Regions from separate parts of the Streptomyces sp. RLA131 genome, predicted to be linked through region 4. Evidence: riboswitches for the same ligand, from Rfam matches in the RefSeq annotation. Region 4 holds a riboswitch; each other region holds the start of a gene.

Evidence for each region. A riboswitch is a leader RNA that binds a small molecule or an ion and turns the genes downstream of it on or off. The one in region 4 is predicted to bind cyclic di-AMP.
Region 1: linked by a shared signal. The riboswitch ahead of RWE79_RS15865 (transglycosylase family protein) and the one ahead of RWE79_RS23880 (C40 family peptidase) in region 4 are both predicted to bind cyclic di-AMP.
Region 2: linked by a shared signal. The riboswitch ahead of RWE79_RS21795 (M23 family metallopeptidase) and the one ahead of RWE79_RS23880 (C40 family peptidase) in region 4 are both predicted to bind cyclic di-AMP.
Region 3: linked by a shared signal. The riboswitch ahead of RWE79_RS35670 (transglycosylase family protein) and the one ahead of RWE79_RS23880 (C40 family peptidase) in region 4 are both predicted to bind cyclic di-AMP.

The regions. Positions count from the first base shown of each region.
Region 1 is NZ_JBWDOQ010000002.1:3,293,216-3,297,405, forward strand. Features, by position in the region: gene RWE79_RS15855 (FtsB family cell division protein) at 1-228, opposite strand, end outside; gene eno (phosphopyruvate hydratase) at 420-1,700, opposite strand; partial or broken gene RWE79_RS15865 (transglycosylase family protein) at 1,842-2,183, opposite strand; cyclic di-AMP (ydaO/yuaA leader) riboswitch at 2,188-2,370, opposite strand; gene RWE79_RS15870 (transglycosylase family protein) at 2,603-3,556, opposite strand; gene RWE79_RS15875 (cytochrome P450 family protein) at 3,705-4,190, opposite strand, start outside.
Region 2 is NZ_JBWDOQ010000002.1:4,591,282-4,595,471, forward strand. Features, by position in the region: gene RWE79_RS21785 (caspase, EACC1-associated type) at 1-123, shown strand, start outside; gene RWE79_RS21790 (extracellular solute-binding protein) at 120-1,520, shown strand; cyclic di-AMP (ydaO/yuaA leader) riboswitch at 1,750-1,890, shown strand; gene RWE79_RS21795 (M23 family metallopeptidase) at 2,136-3,260, shown strand; gene RWE79_RS21800 (DUF6227 family protein) at 3,351-4,148, opposite strand.
Region 3 is NZ_JBWDOQ010000002.1:7,681,562-7,685,751, reverse strand. Features, by position in the region: gene RWE79_RS35680 (putative bifunctional diguanylate cyclase/phosphodiesterase) at 1-25, opposite strand, end outside; gene RWE79_RS35675 (SAM-dependent methyltransferase) at 22-834, opposite strand; gene RWE79_RS35670 (transglycosylase family protein) at 1,050-2,228, opposite strand; cyclic di-AMP (ydaO/yuaA leader) riboswitch at 2,231-2,404, opposite strand; gene RWE79_RS35665 (cytochrome P450 family protein) at 2,773-3,993, shown strand; gene RWE79_RS35660 (aldo/keto reductase) at 4,124-4,190, shown strand, end outside.
Region 4 is NZ_JBWDOQ010000002.1:5,021,982-5,026,171, forward strand. Features, by position in the region: gene RWE79_RS23870 (C40 family peptidase) at 1-140, opposite strand, end outside; gene RWE79_RS23875 (hypothetical protein) at 471-824, shown strand; gene RWE79_RS23880 (C40 family peptidase) at 902-2,014, opposite strand; cyclic di-AMP (ydaO/yuaA leader) riboswitch at 2,023-2,169, opposite strand; gene pcrA (DNA helicase PcrA) at 2,344-4,190, shown strand, end outside.

The DNA of each region.
Region 1 (4,190 bases), 1.7 Mb from region 4:
CTGGCGGCGCTGGTCGGCGATGGCGCTGCGCTGGGCGATGTACTGCCGCATCGGGTACGCGAGCGCCACGACGAGCGCGCACACGACCAGCGCCAGTACGGCGGCCCGGCCCGTGAGGCGGTTACGGCGCGGTGCGACGGGGCCCCGGCCCGCGGCGCGGTACACCCTCGCCTGCGCCTGGGCGCCCAGCGCGCGGATCCGCGTCGCGGTGGAGAAGCGGTCCGGCACGTGCACCTCCGGTGAGGGTTCGCGTTGGGTCGGCGGCTGCGCCTGCCGGTCACCCTACGCGGCCGGGGGCCGCACACACCGGCACGCCGGTACGCCGGCTGCGGTTTCGTACCCGGCCCCCGGCCGGGAGCCGGGCTGTGGCCGGGTTGTGGCCGGGTTGTGGCCGGGCCACAACCCGGCGGGGCCGGAGATCAGCCCTTGAAGCGCGGGAACGCCGAGCGGCCCGCGTACACCGCGGCGTCGTCGAGGATCTCCTCGATGCGCAGCAGCTGGTTGTACTTGGCGACGCGCTCGGAGCGGGCCGGGGCGCCGGTCTTGATCTGGCCGCAGTTGGTGGCGACGGCCAGGTCGGCGATGGTGACGTCCTCGGTCTCACCGGAGCGGTGGGACATCATGCACTTGTAGCCGCTGCGCTGCGCGAGCTCGACGGCGTCGAGGGTCTCGGTGAGGGAGCCGATCTGGTTGACCTTCACCAGGAGCGCGTTGGCGGTGTTGTTGTCGATGCCCTTCTGCAGGCGCTCGGGGTTGGTGACGAACAGGTCGTCGCCGACGATCTGGACCTTGTCGCCGAGCTGGTCGGTGAGGGTCTTCCAGCCGTCCCAGTCGTCCTCGAACAGCGGGTCCTCGATGGAGACCAGCGGGTACGCGGCCACGAGCTCGGCGTAGTACGCGGTGAGTTCGGCGGCGGACAGCGCCTTGCCCTCGAACGAGTAGCTGCCGTCCTTGTAGAACTCGGAGGCGGCGACGTCGAGCGCCAGCGCGATGTCCTGGCCCGGGGTGTAACCGGCCTTCTTGATGGCCTCGACGATGAGGTCGAGAGCGGCGCGGTTGGAGTCGAGGTTGGGCGCGAAGCCGCCCTCGTCACCCAGACCGGTGGACAGGCCGCGCTCCTTCAGGACCGCCTTGAGGGTGTGGTAGACCTCGGCACCCCAGCGCAGGGCCTCGGAGAAGGACTCCGCGCCGATGGGCGCGATCATGAACTCCTGGATGTCCACGTTGGAGTCGGCGTGCGAGCCGCCGTTGAGGATGTTCATCATCGGGACCGGCAGCACGTGGGCGTTCGGGCCGCCCAGGTACCTGAACAGCGGCAGGTCCGAGGCCTCGGAGGCGGCGTGCGCGACGGCGAGCGACACGCCGAGGATGGCGTTGGCGCCGAGCGATGACTTGTCGGGGGTGGCGTCCAGGTCGAACATCGCCTGGTCGATCAGGCGCTGCTCGGTGGCGTCGTAGCCGACCAGCTCGGGGCCGATCTGCTCGATGACGGCGAGGACGGCCTTCTCCACGCCCTTGCCGAGGTAACGGCTCTTGTCGCCGTCCCGGAGTTCGAGGGCCTCGAAGGCGCCGGTGGAGGCACCGGACGGAACGGCGGCACGACCGGTGCTGCCGTCGTCGAGGCCGACCTCGACCTCGACGGTGGGGTTGCCTCGCGAGTCGAGGATTTCCCGGGCTACGACGACGTCGATGGACGGCACGTGAGTCTCCTTCTGGATGTCTCTATCTTTTTCGTGCTGAGCCTAACCGACCCGAAAAGCCCCGGCCGGGCACGCTTGGGGGAGAAGCGTGCCCGGCCGGGGAGCCGTGGGGGGTGGCGTCGCGGTGGACGCCCCCGGTCAGAGGTGCTTGCCGCAGATCGGCCAGGCGCCCTTGCCCTGGCTGGCCAGGACCTTCTCGGCGACGGCCATCTGCTGGCCCGAGGTCGCCAGGTCGGCGCGGGCGGCGTACTTGGTGCCGCCGTAAGCGGCCCAGGTCGAATTGGTGAACTGCAGGCCGCCGTAGAAGCCGTTGCCGGAGTTGATGTGCCAGTTTCCGGTGGACTCGCACATGGCGACCTTGGTCCACGCGGTGGCCGGAGCGGCGGAGGCGGAGGAGGCGGTCATCATCGGAACCGCGATCGCACCGGTGGCGACGGCACCGAGAGCGGCGAGACGGATCGACTTCGAGACACGACGGATCATGATCTGGGTTCCTCACCGGCGCCTGCGAGGTCAGCTGTCGGGTTCGGGCCGAGTGAGTGCCCGGCGCGGCGCGACGTGCGCGCAGCGCTTAACCCCGAGCCGCACGGAGCGGCGGACGACGGGCGTCCGGATCCGTACGGCGGCGAACCTGTGGGTCCCCCGCTCCTGCCTTCGGCGCTTTCGCGTCGACTGTTCCCGTCGGTCGGCGGCAGGACTCGGCGTTCCTGACCGGCGGGGCCCGCGGCGGCGAGCGATGTCGACCGTAAGCAAAGGCCGGGGGTGAGGACAATCCCCCCAAGATCGCCCATCGTTCGCTTTTTCACCCACCAGGAATGCGTGTCATTCCTGGTGGGAGCGGGTGAATCGGACAAGGAGGGACACCGCGGGCACAGACCTCCGGGAGAGGCTTGTCACAGGTGCTACTCCAGGTTCAGATACTCCCCGGGGTGGATCACACTCGGATCGTCACCGATCGCGCTCTTGTTGGCCTCGTACAGCGCGCGCCATCCGCCCGCCACGTCCTCCTCGGCCGCGATCCCGCAGAGCGAGTCGCCGTCACGTACGAGGTAGCGCCGGGCGGCCTCGGTGGTGGCGCCCTCGGTGGCGGCGGACTTCGTGCGGGCGACGACCTTGACGCTGTTGCGGGACAGCTCGCCCCAGGCGGCCAGGCCCGTGGGGCCGGTGGTCTCGGGCCGGGCGTGCCGGCCCTGGTTCCGGGAGGTGGCCGAGCCGGCCCGGGTGGCGGACGGATCGGGGCTCGTCGAGGACGCCGAGCCGGATGTCCCGTCGCTGTCGCCGGTGTCCGAGGCGTCGGCGGAGTCGCTGCCGGAATCGGTGTCGGAGCCCGTGCCACCGGAGTCCGTGCCGGAGGTGGTGGAGTCGTCGGTGGCGTCATCGGACGGCGTGGCGGTCGTGTCGCCCGTCGTGTCGTCCGTCGCGTCGTCGGTGGGGTCGGCGGAGGCCGAGGAGTCGTCACCGGTGACGGCGTCGGTCAGACCCGAGAGGTCGGCGCAGGTCGGCCACGCCTCGGGGCCGAGGGCGTCGAGGATCTCGTCGGCGACGGATATCTGCTCGTTCTGGCTGGCGAGGTCGGGGCGCTTGGCGTAGTCCTGGCCGCCGTACTGGTCCCAGGTCTCCTGGGTGATCTGCAGCCCGCCGTAGAACCCGTTGCCGGTGTTGGAGCTCCACAGGCCGCCGCTCTCGCAGACGGCGACCGCGTTCCAGGTCGAGTCGGAGACGGAGGTGTCGGCGGCCTGGGCTCCGCTCGCGGCGAAGAGCGGGAGCGCCATTCCGGCTCCGGTCGCCGCGACCACCACCACAGCGGTGGGTGCCTGGCGCGGTTTGCGGTGTCGGCCGTTCCCGGACTTCAGCATGCGATCGCCTTTCCTTTTCAAAGACTGCGACGACCGCAGAACGTAGCGGCGTTGGCCATGGCATCACAAGTCGATGTATCGGAGATCACGCCAAGATCACGACGGTGACGGAGCGTCAACTCCCTTATCCCTCCTGCTCAGGGCTCGACTACCGCTCCGGCGTGAAATTCACCGGTAGAGTTCGCAGTCCGCGCATGATCAGGCCACCCCGCCAGCGCAGCTCAGAGGGCTCGACGGCGAGATCGAGATCGGGCAGCCGGGTCAGCAGGGTGGCCAGTGCGCTCTGCGCCTCCAGGCGCGCCAACGGGGCGCCCAGGCAGTAGTGGATGCCGTGTCCGTAACCGAGGTGCTGGTTGTCGCGGCGGGTCAGATCGAGGGTGTCCGGGCTGTCGAAACGGGCCGGATCCCGGTCGGCGGCGGCCAGCACGACCAGCACCGGATCGCCGGCGGCGATCACCCGGCCGCCGATCGTCAGCGGCTCGGTCGCGAAGCGCCAGGTGGCCAGCTCCACCGGCCCGTCGTAGCGCAGCAGTTCCTCGACACCGGTGGCCAGCAGCTCCGTGTCGCCGTGGGCCAGGGCCTGTTGCAGCCGCGCGCGCTGCGCGGGGTGGCGCAGCAGTGTGTGCATGCCGTT
Region 2 (4,190 bases), 430 kb from region 4:
GGCTGCGACCTCGCCTTCAACACCGAGGTCACCGCCCGTGGCGGGGCCTGCATCGACACCTCCCAGGACCTGTCCACCGCCCTCGCCGACACCATCGCCCAGCTCACCGCGGGCCGTTCATGACCGGCGCCCCGCACGGCGCGGCGCTGCCCCGACGCATACGGGCGGCCGCCCTGCTGGTGCTGCTCACCGCCTGCGGCAGCACCCCCGCCCCCGCCCCGCAGCCGCCCCCCGACACCTCGCGCCCCCTGATCGTCGCCAGCGGGGCCGACCTCACCACCTCCGCCACCTCCACCGGCACCACCGGCGGCGGGATCCGCCGCCGGCTCATCGACGAGTGGAACCGGCGCAACCCCGGGCGCCCGGCCCGGCTCGTGGAACTGCCCCGCGCCTCCGACGACCAGCGCAGCGAACTGGTCGGCGCCCTCCAGTCGGGCACCGCCACGTACGACGTCGTCAACCTCGACATCACCTGGATCCCGGAGTTCGCCGACGGCGGGCTGATCCGCCGGCTCGACCCCGGGCTCGTGGACGACGACTTCCTCCAGCAGGCGGCGGACGCCGGCCGCTGGAAGGGCGGCACCTACGCCGTGCCCTTCAACACCGACGTCGGGCTGCTCTACTACCGCACCGACGACCTCCTCACCAAGGCCGGCCGCCGCCCCGAGGACCTGCGCAGATACACCACCGTCAGCGACCTGCTCGCCGCCGTGCGGTCGATCGGCCTGCCCGCGTACACCACCCAGCTGCGCGCCTACGAGGGACTGACCGTCAACACCCTGGAGGCGTTCTGGAGCGTCGGCGTCAACCTGGTCGACGGGCAGGGCCGCTACACCGGCAGCCAGGACGCCCTGCGCCAGGGGCTGGAGGAGCTCAACCGGATCAACTCGCCCAACAGCCTGGCCCCCGAATCGCTGGAGGCCGACGAATCGGTCTCCCTCGCCCAGTTCCGGCAGGGCGCCAGCATCCTGATGCGGGACTGGCCCTACGCCTACAACCAACTGGACGCCGGACTCGCCCCCTCCACCCGGTTCGGCGTGGCCCGGCTCCCGGGCACGGCCGTCCTCGGCGGCCAGAGCCTCGGTATCGCCGCCACCAGCGCCCGCCAGGACGACGCCGCCGACCTGATCCGCTTCCTCACCGGCCGCACCCGCCAGCGTGCCCTGCTGCAGGCCGGGTTCGCCCCCGCCCGGCAGTCCGCGTACGGAACCAGCGACACCGACTGCACCGCCGCGAACCCTGCCGCCTGGTACTACGACCGTCCGGTCCGCGAAGGCTCCGAGTCCACCCCCTCCCGGGGACCCGGGGGCCGCAGACCCGGCTACACCACTCTGCTCTGGTGCGCCCTGCGCCAGGCCCGCGCCCGCCCCGCGACCGCGCACTACGTCACCTTCAGCCGGCTGCTCCAACGTGAGGTGCATCTCATGCTCGTCACCCACGCCGACGACAAGGACACCACCCCCGAGGCGACCGCCCGCCGACTCGACCAACGCCTGGCCAGAGCGCTGGGCGGACGCTGACCCACCAGCCGACCGTCACACGAAGTGACCGTCCACCCGCTCGCGGGTCACGGCTGACGTATCCTCAGATCTCCCGCGAGTCACAGTGCTGGCGCCCTTTTGCCCGCTTCTGCGGGATCCATGCGTATAGATTCCAGCTGTGAACTGCCCGAAGCGGCTTGGAATTCCCCTGCGCCTCTATTAACGTTCGATAACGCAGCGCGGTCGTCCCGCCGCCGAACAGACGGCAACCGCGCGCTTGCCGAATCCCGTCCGCGGGAACCGGGGAACCAACACCCTGGGGTGAATCGGATCTGCTCCGGCAGACCCGTAGGAGACCTTCCTGCTCCGAACCCGTCAGCTAACCCGGTAGGCGAGAAGGAAGGAAAGGAGCGCGCCCGAGTGGCGTCGAACAAGCCTGCCCTCATACCGGATTCCCAGCAGTACGACGGGTACGACTACACCGCGAACCCCGACTGGGACACCGCAGAGTGGAACATGGCGGCCGGCTGGACGCCCCCCGCGACAGAGCAGGCAGCCCCCACCAAGAACGCCGTCGACGGCTGGGACACCGGCGAATGGAACATGGCGGCCGGCTGGGCGGAGCTGCGTGACGCGGCCGCGGCCGCCGGTCTGATGGATGCCGCTCCCAAGCGCCCGTCCGAGCCCAGGGCCGAGCACAAGCCCGAGTCCAAGTCCGAGCCCAAGCCCGAGTCCAAGTCCGCTCAGCAGCCCGAGCAGTGGTCCGCCTTCGGCACGGCGCCCCTGCGGCAGCCGCAGCCCCAGGCGCAGGCGCAGCGGCAGCCGCAGCCGCAGCCCGCGCCCGAGTCGCACTTCGAGCCCGAGCAGGACGACCAGGGCTACGAGCAGAGCCAGGGCCACGACGAGGGCCCCGGCACCTGGAACCCCACCCGCGAGTCCACGGCCCCCGTACGCGGCCGTCACCGCGTCTCCAAGCAGCGCACCTTCGGCCGTGGTTCGGCCGTCTTCGGTGTCGCTGCCGTCGCCGTCCTCGGCGTCGGCAGCGGGGTCGCCACGGCCGAGGGGCACAACCCGCTCGCCGTGTCCCTCCCGGACCTGCCCGAGGTGGACAGCCTGCCCGGCATCGGCACCCTGATCGACAGCGGTGACGAGGCCCAGGCCGCCGACCCGGCCGGCAACCTGGACATCAACGCCGGCGAGTCCCTGCGCACCCGGATCCTCCAGCAGGCCTCCCAGCAGAAGGCCGCCGCCGACAACCTCGCCGCCGCCAAGGACGCCAAGGCCGCGGCCGCCGAGAAGGTCCGCACCGAGGCCGCCGCCAAGAAGAAGGCGGCAGCCGCCGCCAAGGTGGCCGTCGAGGCCAAGCGCCTGGCCGAGCTCGCCAAGAGCTACGTCAAGCCGGTCGCCTCGTACACCCTCACCGCCGGCTTCGGCGAGACCAGTTCGCTGTGGGCCTCAACCCACACCGGCCAGGACTTCGCCGCCCCCACCGGCACCCCCGTCAAGGCCATCCACGGCGGCACCATCACCTCCGCCGGCTGGGCTGGCTCGTACGGCTACCGCATCATCCTCACCCTCCCCGACGGCACCGAGCTGTGGTTCTGCCACCTCTCCTCGATGACCGTCACCTCCGGCAAGGTCGCCACCGGCGACACCATCGGCCGCGTCGGCGCCACCGGCAACGTCACCGGTCCCCACCTCCACGTCGAGGTCCGCCCCGGCGGCGGCGACCCGATCGACCCGCTGCCGTGGCTGCGCTCGAAGGGCCTGTCGGTCTAGTCGACCCGAACCATGAAAGAGGCGGGCAACCCCGATCCGGGGAAGCCCGCCTCTTTCACGTCGTACCGTCGTATTGGCGGGTGACGGGGCCTAAAGGGCCTCCAGCCGCAGATCCGCCGCGTCGCACGCCGCCCGCTCGTCGTCGTACACCTCACACACCGGCCGCCCCTCCGGGTTCATGGTGTGCTCGACCTCCCACAGGCTGATCTCCTCGCCGGTCGCCAGCAGGAAGGCGTGCTCGTACAGCGTCCAGCCCACCACCCGCCCGCCGGCCCGCAGATGGCGCCCGGTGACGTACGCGATGTCGTGGCCGATCGCCGAGAGCAGTAACCGCCGTATCCGCTCCCCGGGGGCGTCCGCGTTCTCCGCCCGGCGCAGCACCCGCCACGCGTGCTCCGCGGAACGGTCCTCGGAGTACTGCCGCGGCCCCTGCGGCAGTTCCAGCGCGGCCAGCTCCGGCAACCGCGCCAGCCACTCCGCCGTCTCCGCCTCCAGCTCCTCCGGGCTCGGATCGCCGAAGCGGCTGTCGATCAGATACTGGGCGGCCGCGAGGAACTCCGGATCCGTGTACACCTCGTGCCGCCGGTCACCGCCCGGCCCGGTGTTGTGCTCGATCTCCCAGAGACTGAGGCTACTGCCGTCCGCCAGCAGGTAGTTGTGCCGCAACGTCCGACGGCTCAACTTCTGCGGCGGGCCCTTGCGCTGCCGGAAGGAGGCCAGTTCGGTATGGGCCATCAACGCGGTGGTCAACCGCTCCAGCACGTCGTCAGCCACCTCGAACGCGTTCTGCGCCCGCGCCAGCAACTCACCGACCTGCACCTCCTCCCCACTGCTCGGCCGCCCCGGCCCCGGCCCAGGACCCGCCTCACCCGGTCGTGCGTTCCCCATACGGTCCTCCGCTCACCGTCTCGTCCCGCCCCCGCACGTCCC
Region 3 (4,190 bases), 2.7 Mb from region 4:
CGGGTTCGCCCGGTGCGGTGGTCACGCCTTGCGCCCCACGCCCGCGAAGCCGGTGTGGATGACCGGGTCGGCGTCGTCGTCCGTGCCGTCGGGACGCCACAGCGGCATGGCGACCACTCCGGGGTCGACCAGTTCGAAGCCCTCGAAGAAACGTTCCACCTCGGGGCGCGAGCGCATCACCAGCGGGGAGCCGATGTTGCGGTAGACGCCCTCGACCCGGTCGCCCTGCTCCGGGAGCCGGGGGCCGCCGTCGGTGGAGGCATGGGTGAGCACCAGCAGGCTGCCGGGGGCGAGCGCGTCGCGCAGTTCGGCGACGGCCTTGCGCGGCTCGTCGGCGTCCTCCAGGAAGTGCAGTACGGCGACGAGCAGCAGGGCCACCGGACGGTCGAGGTCGAGGAGCCGGCCGACCGCCTCGCTGTCGAGGATGTCCCGGGGGGTGCGCAGGTCGGCGGAGACGATGTCGGCGCGTTCGTTGCCGGCCAGGACCGACCGGCTGTGCGCGACGGCGACCGGGTCGTGGTCGACGTAGACGACGGCGGCGCCGGGGCTGGCGGCCTGGGCGACCTCGTGGACGTTGCCGAAGGTGGGTATCCCGGAGCCGATGTCGAGGAACTGGGTGACGCCCTGGTCCACTGCGTGTCTGACGGCGCGGCGCATGAACGCCCGGTTCGCCTGCATGATTTTCGGCAGCCCGGGGAAGACCTCGATCGCCCGCCGTCCCGCTTCCCGGTCTGCCTCGAAGTTGTGCGAACCGCCGAGGTAGTAGTCGTAGATGCGGGACACGCTCGGCACCGACACGTCGATGCCCTGCGGTGCCCAGGCGGGACGCTCCACCATCTGTTGTCTCCAGCTCGTCAGGCGTTCGGCAGAAAGTCAGTAGTGCGCAGTCAGGCTACTGATCGCCAGTTCGAGAGGGAACAACAAACGGAAATATCAGGTCCGTTTCGGTCACGGGACAAAGGCATGTGCCTGTCCCCGCCGCCGCGGGAACAGGCACATGGGTCCTGACTGAGAGCCAGGCTCTGAAGTCACGCCCTGACGGGGCTGCCTCAGATGCTCACACCGTGGGCGCGGAGGTAGGCCAGCGGGTCCAGGTCCGAGCCGTAGTTCGGGGAGGTGCGGATCTCGAAGTGCAGGTGCGGGCCGGTGACGTTACCGGTCGCGCCGGACAGGCCGAGCTGCTGGCCCTCGGAGACGGACTGGCCGGCCGAGACCGCGATCGAGGACAGGTGCGCGTACTGGGCGTACTTGCCGTCGGCGAGCCGCAGGACGACCTGGTTGCCGTAGGCACCGCCCCAACCGGCCGAGACCACGGTGGCGTTGGCGATGGCCTTGACCCGGGTACCGGTCGGGACGACGAAGTCCTGGCCGGTGTGGTAGCCGCTGGACCACATGGCACCGGCCGTGCGGTAGGCGGTGCCGAGGATGGCGCCGTCGACCGGGCGGGTGTAGCCGGAGGCGCTGCTCTGGGCGGCGGAGGAGGACTTGGCCGCGGACGACGTGGTCGCCGGGGCGGTGCTCTTGCGCGGGGTGACGACCGCGGACCTGGTGGTCTTGGCGGTCGAGGCGGCGGCCTTCTGGCCGAGCGTCAGAACCTGGTTGGGGTAGATCAGGTTCGGGTTGCCGCCGATGACGCTCTTGTTGTCGGAGTACAGCTCCTGCCAGCCACCGGCGACGTCCTGGGCGTCGGCGATCTTGGAGAGCGTGTCGCCGCCGGCGACCCGGTAGGTCTTGGCGGTGGACTTCGAGGAGGACGCCGGGGAGGAAGCGGCCGGGGCCTTGGCCTCCGTGGCCTTCTTCGGGGCGGCCGCGGGGGTGGAGGCCGCCGGGGCGGAGGAGGTGTCGGCCATGGCCTGGGTCAGTCCGGCCTTGGGGCCGCACACCGGCCAGGCCTGCGGGCCCTGGACCGCCAGGACCTTCTCGGCGATGGCGATCTGCTGCGCCTTGGTGGCCAGGTCGGCACGGGGGGCGTACGTGGTGCCGCCGAAGCCCGCCCAGGTGCTCTGGGTGAACTGCAGGCCACCGTAGAAGCCGTTACCCGTGTTGATGCTCCAGTTGTTGGTGCTCTCGCAGGTGGCGACCTTGTCCCAGGTGCTCACCGAGGCGGCGCGGGCGCCGGTGGCGCCGACCATGGGGAGCGCGATGGCCGCACCGGTGGTGCCGGCGACAACGCCGATCCGGGTGAAACGGTTTGCGCGGACACGACGGTGCTTTCCCTTTGCGGGCATGCGGAATTCCTCTCCGGCGCCTGCGAGGTAAGCTGTCGGGTTCGGGCTGGAGATGCCCGGCCACAGGCAGGCCGGAACAAACGGCACTGCACTGCGACTTAACCCCAAGCCGTTCCGGTCCTCCGGCTACGGCGATTACCTGGGTCCCCCGCTCCTGCCCTGAGCGTTCAGTGTTGGCCACCGGGCGGCGGCAGGATTCGGCGTTCCGCCCGACAGAATCCCGAAGGCATTTGACCTGCGGGACTGCGAAGCTAAACGACGGTGTCCGGCCAGAGCAAGGTGTCCAAACATAGGATCAAGAGGACTGCAACTTGATCTTAGAATTCGATGACGTTAGGTGAGAAGTGTCCGCTCTGTGTGCACAAAATGCTGACCGTCCGTAACTCGATCAATTTATGGAGTCACAGAATGGGGTTAATGTGGACAGATAGCGACAGGGGTGTTCCGTACGGTATTTCATGAGTGACACCCGTCACCCGTGGGCGATTTGCCCCGACTCATCCGGTCACGCATGGAAAGTGGCCCCGCGGCGCATGTCTTGGTCATGACTTCTCAGCCCCCCGTGGTTCTCGATCCGACCGGCGCCGACATCCACGCGGAAGGCGCCCGCTTACGCGAGCGCGGTCCGGTCACCCTGATCGAACTGCCGGGCGGGGTGCGCGCCTGGTCCGTGACCAGCCAGGACCTGCTCAAGCGGCTGCTCACCGACCCCCGGGTCTCCAAGGACGCCCGCCGGCACTGGCCGGCCTTCATCAACGGCGCGATACCGCAGGACTGGCCACTGTTCGTCTGGGTCGCCGTGACCAGCATGCTGAACGCCTACGGTGCCGACCACCGGCGGCTGCGCCGGCTGGTCGCCCCCGCCTTCACCGCCCGCCGCACCGCCGCCCTGCGCCCCCGTGTCGAGGAGATCACCGAAGGACTGCTCGACCGGCTCGCCGCCACACCCCCCGGAACCCCGGCCGACCTGAGGGCCTCCTTCGCCTATCCGATCCCCATCCAGGTGATCACCGAGCTGATGGGCGTGCCCGAGCGACTGCGCGAGGGACTGCGGACCTGCGTGGACCGCGGCTTCGACACCTCGCTCACCCCGGCGGAGTCGATGGCCAACTACCACCGGATGTACGGGATCCTGCGCGACCTGGCCGCGACCCGGCGGGCCGAGCCCGGCGACGACCTGACCAGCGCCCTGATCGCCGCCCACGACGCGGAGGACGGATCGGCGCTGAGCGAGTCCGAACTGCTCGACACCCTGCTGCTGATCATCGCCGCCGGGCACGAGACCACGGTCAACCTCATCGACAACGCCGTCCATGCCCTGCTCACCCACCCCGGGCAGCTGGAACTGGTCCGCACCGGGCAGGTCGGCTGGGCGGACGTCATCGAGGAGACGCTGCGCACCGAGGCACCGCTGGCCCATCTGCCGCTGCGCTACGCGGTCGAGGACATCGAGGCGGGCGGCGTGCTGATCGCCCGGGGCGACGCGATCCTGGCCTCGTACGCCGCCGCCGGGCGCGACCCCGGGGTCCACGGCGAGGACGCCGGCCGCTTCGACGCGGCGCGCCCGGGCAAGGAGCATCTGGCCTTCGGCCACGGCGTCCACCACTGCCTGGGCGCGCCGCTGGCCCGGCTGGAGGCGGAGATCGCGCTACCGGCCCTGTTCGCGCGGTTCCCCGGCCTCACACTGGCCGTACCCCCGGAGGAGCTGCGGCCGATCAGCTCGTTCATCTCGCACGGACACCGCACCCTGCCCTGCACCTGGTAGCGGGCGGCGAACGAGGACGAACCCGCCGCCACCTGACGGGCGGGCCGCCGCGCGTCATGGATTCTCCAGCGCCGGGCCGGTAGGCTCACAATCCCGCACATTTTCCAACAGCAATCCCTGGAGCCCTCGCGTGAGCTACCTCGCGGCCGACGACCGTTACGACTCCATGGAGTACCGCCGCTGCGGCCGCAGCGGCG
Region 4 (4,190 bases):
GCTGTGGTCAGCCGGGGCTCCGCGTGGCCGGTCTCACCGAGCAGGGCCACGGACGCGGCACCGGCCATGGCGATGGTCGCGGCGGTGCGAGCGGTGGAGCCGGCCAAGGAGCGCTGCTTGGGCCTGCTGTGCGACGGCACGTACGCCTTCTCCCTTCCTAGCCGCCGTTGACCGCGATCCGGCGGCGGCCGCACGGGGGGCGGCCGCCGCCGGATCCTCGGCGGGGGCGGCCGTGCCGGCGCTTGCTCGCCGGCAGTGGGGATCGGCCACCTGGAGGAGGACGCTAAACCTGCCCGTCACCCGGGGGCGGGCAGGAGCGCGGGACTGCTTTGATTCGTCCGGTAACCGACCGGGGATGACCGCTGTTCGACGGGCGTTCCGCCCGTTCGCCGACCGTCTGTGACCGATGAGGTGATTGAGGCACACCTGGGTGTCGGGGGCTGCTATGGGCCTGGCTATGGTCCTGTGCCATGGACGTACTCATTCACTTCGTCGTCGGCCTGCACATCATCGGCATCGCGGCACTGCTCGGCGGCTTCCTCACCCAGATGAAGGCCATGGGGCGCGGCGAGGCCCGCTTCGTGCCCGGGATGCTGCACGGCGCACTGACGATGCTGGTGACCGGTGCCCTGCTGGTGGGCCTGAACCAGGCCGACGACCAGCCCGTCAACAACATCAAGATCGGCGTGAAGCTGGCCGTCCTGGTGGTGATCCTGGGCCTGGTCTACGTCAAGCGGGACGAGGAACGGCAGCCGGCGGCGGTTTTCGGCGCGGTGGGCGCCCTGACCATCGCCAACATCTTCATCGCGGTGCTGTGGACCTGAGCCCGGTCGGGCCCGGCCGGGCCCGCCGCGGGGCCGGGCCCGCCGCGGGGCTGTGCCGCCGCGGGCCCTTCGTCCGCTCAGGCCATCCGGGCGTAGCCGACGATCGGCATCTCGCTGATCGGCGCGATCTTGACGACCGTGCCGGTGTGCGGGGCGTGGATCATCTGGCCGTTGCCGATGTAGAGGCCGACGTGGCTGATGCCCGAGTAGAAGAACACCAGGTCCCCCGGCTGGAGGTCGGACGCGCTGACCTTGGTGCCGTAGCTGTACTGCGCGGCGGCGGTCCGCGGGATCGAGACCCCGGCGGCGGCCCATGACGCCTGGGTGAGCCCCGAGCAGTCGTAGGAGTTGGGGCCGGTGGCGCCCCACACGTACGGCTTGCCGCGCTGGGCCTGGGCGAAGGCGATCGCCTTGGCGGCCTTGGCGCTCGTGCTGCTGCTGGAACCGGTGCTCGTGCTTGTGCTCGTACTGGCGCTGCCGCTGGTCGAGGAGTGCACCGTGGCCGCGGCCTTCGCCGCGGCGGCCTGCTCCTGCTTCTTCTTCAGCGCCGCCAGCCGCGCCTTCTCCTTGGCGGTGAGGCCGTTCAGCAGCTTCTGGGCGGCCGTCAGCTTCTCCTGGACGGCCTTCTTCTCCTTGCTGAGCTCCTTCTGCGCGGCGTCCAGCTTGGCCAGGCTCTCCACGGCCTCGCCGCGCTGCTTGGCGACCTCCATCTGCTGGGTGCGGAAGGTCTCCAGCGCCGTTTCGGTGCGGCCGGACATCCGGTCCATCACGTGCGCGTTCTCAAGGAGTTGCTGCGGGTCGTTGGCCAGCAGATAGGTGGTCGTGCTGTCCAGGCCGCCGCTGCGGTACTGGGCGGCCGCGTACTCGCCGAGCTGGTCCCGGGTGTCGTTGAGCTTGGCGGTCTTGCGGGAGACCTCGTCCAGGAGCTTGTCGGCGGCGGTGCGCTGCTTCTCGGCCTTGTCCTTGGCCGCGTTGTAGCGCTCGGTGGAGGCCTCGGCCTGCTCGTAGAGCTTGTCGACCTTCGCCTGGACCTTCTTGATGGCCACCGTGGTGCTGCCGGCGCTGGGTGCCGCGCTCGCGCTCTCCCCGAAGAGAGTGACCGTCGCCAGTGCGGCGGTCGTGAGCCCCACGGCCGCACGCGGGCCGGGGGCGGTGAGTATGCCGGTGCGGGGTTTGCGGTGGGTCGCCAAGGCAGGCGGCTCCTTCCGTTGACCGCTTACCGGGTTAGCTGTCGGGTTCGGGCATCGGAAGGCCGCCCTACGGTCCGCGAAGGACCGATTCACCCCAAGGTCGTCGTACGTGGGTCCCCGGCTCCGGCTCGCGCCGGACTCAGCGAAGGCGGCCCGTGACGGCACGGTCACCGCCGGAGGAGCGGGCCACCTGATGCGGAACCGTAATCAACGGGAGTGGTCCTTGGGAAGACTGATGTTCGATATGTCCGGAAACCCATGTGTGACCTCTACCGTACGTACACGTTCCGGCAGGGACTGTCGGTGGCACGGCCTAGACTCGGGAGGCGATGAGCAGCCTCTTTGACGACAGCTTCCTGGCCCACCTCGAACCGGCCGACGGCCCGCCTCCGCCCCCGGAGGAGACGCCCGCGCCGGAGCCGGTTCCGCACGACCTGTTCGGCGGTCACTTCGACGTGCCCGTCGAGCGGGACGCGTACTACCGCGACGGCGCCCACCGGCCGGTACTGGACGCCGCCGCGCTGCTCGAAGGGCTCAACGAGCAGCAGCGCGCGGCCGTCGAGCACGCGGGGGGCCCGCTGCTCATCGTCGCGGGCGCCGGTTCCGGCAAGACCCGGGTGCTGACCCACCGGATCGCCCACCTGCTGGCGACCCGCCATGTGCACCCGGGCGAGATCCTGGCGATCACCTTCACCAACAAGGCCGCCGGCGAGATGAAGGAGCGCGTCGAGCAGCTGGTCGGCCCGCGCGCCAATGCCATGTGGGTGATGACCTTCCACAGCGCGTGCGTGCGCATCCTGCGGCGGGAGAGCAAGCGGCTCGGCTTCACCTCCAGCTTCTCGATCTACGACGGCGCCGACTCCAAGCGGCTGATGGCCCTGGTCTGCCGGGATCTCGACCTCGACCCGAAGCAGTACCCGCCGAAGTCCTTCAGCGCCAAGGTCTCCAACCTCAAGAACGAGCTGATCGACGAGGAGACCTTCGCCGGCCAGGCGGAGAACCCCTTCGAGAAGAAGCTCGCCGAGGCGTATGTGCTCTACCAGTCCCGGCTGCGCGAGGCCAACGCCCTGGACTTCGACGACATCATCATGACCACGGTCAACCTGCTCCAGGCCTTCCCCGACGTGGCCGAGCACTACCGGCGGCGCTTCCGCCACGTACTGGTCGACGAGTACCAGGACACCAACCACGCCCAGTACACCCTGGTGCGCGAGCTGGTCGGCACGTCGGAAGGCGTGGAGGATCCGGCCGAGCTGTGCGTGGTGGGTGACGCGGACCAGTCGATCTACGCCTTCCGCGGCGCCACCATCCGCAACATCCTCCAGTTCGAGGAGGACTACCCGCAGGCGCGGACCATCCTGCTGGAGCAGAACTACCGCTCCACGCAGACCATCCTCACCGCCGCCAACGCCGTCATCGAGCGCAACGCCTCGCGGCGTCCCAAGAACCTGTGGACGGAGTCCGGCGACGGCCCCGTCATCACCGGCTATGTCGCCGACCAGGAGCACGACGAGGCGCAGTACATCGCCGACGAGATCGACCGGCTGACGGACGCCGGGGACTCCAGGCCCGGCGATGTGGCGGTCTTCTACCGCACGAACGCCCAGTCCCGGGTCTTCGAAGAGGTCTTCATCCGGGTCGGGCTGCCCTACAAGGTCGTCGGCGGGGTGCGCTTCTACGAGCGCAAGGAGGTCCGCGACGTCCTCGCGTATCTGCGCGTGCTCGCCAACCCCGAGGACACCGTGCCGCTGCGGCGGATCCTGAACGTGCCCAAGCGCGGCATCGGCGACCGCGCCGAGGCCATGCTGGAGGCACTGGCGCTGCGGGAGAAGATCTCCTTCGCCGCCGCCCTGCGCCGGGTCGACGAGGCCTACGGCATGGCCGCGCGCTCGGCCAACGCGGTGAAGCGGTTCAACGAGCTGCTGGAGGAGCTGCGCACCGTCGTGGAGTCCGGCGCCGGGCCGGCCACCGTCCTGGAGGCCGTGCTCGAACGCACCGGCTACCTGGCGGAGTTGCAGGCCTCGACCGACCCGCAGGACGAGACCCGGGTGGAGAACCTGCAGGAACTCGCCGCCGTGGCCCTGGAGTACGAGCAGGACCGCACCGACGACGAGCCGGGCACCCTGGCGGACTTCCTGGAACGGGTCGCGCTGGTCGCCGACTCCGACCAGATCCC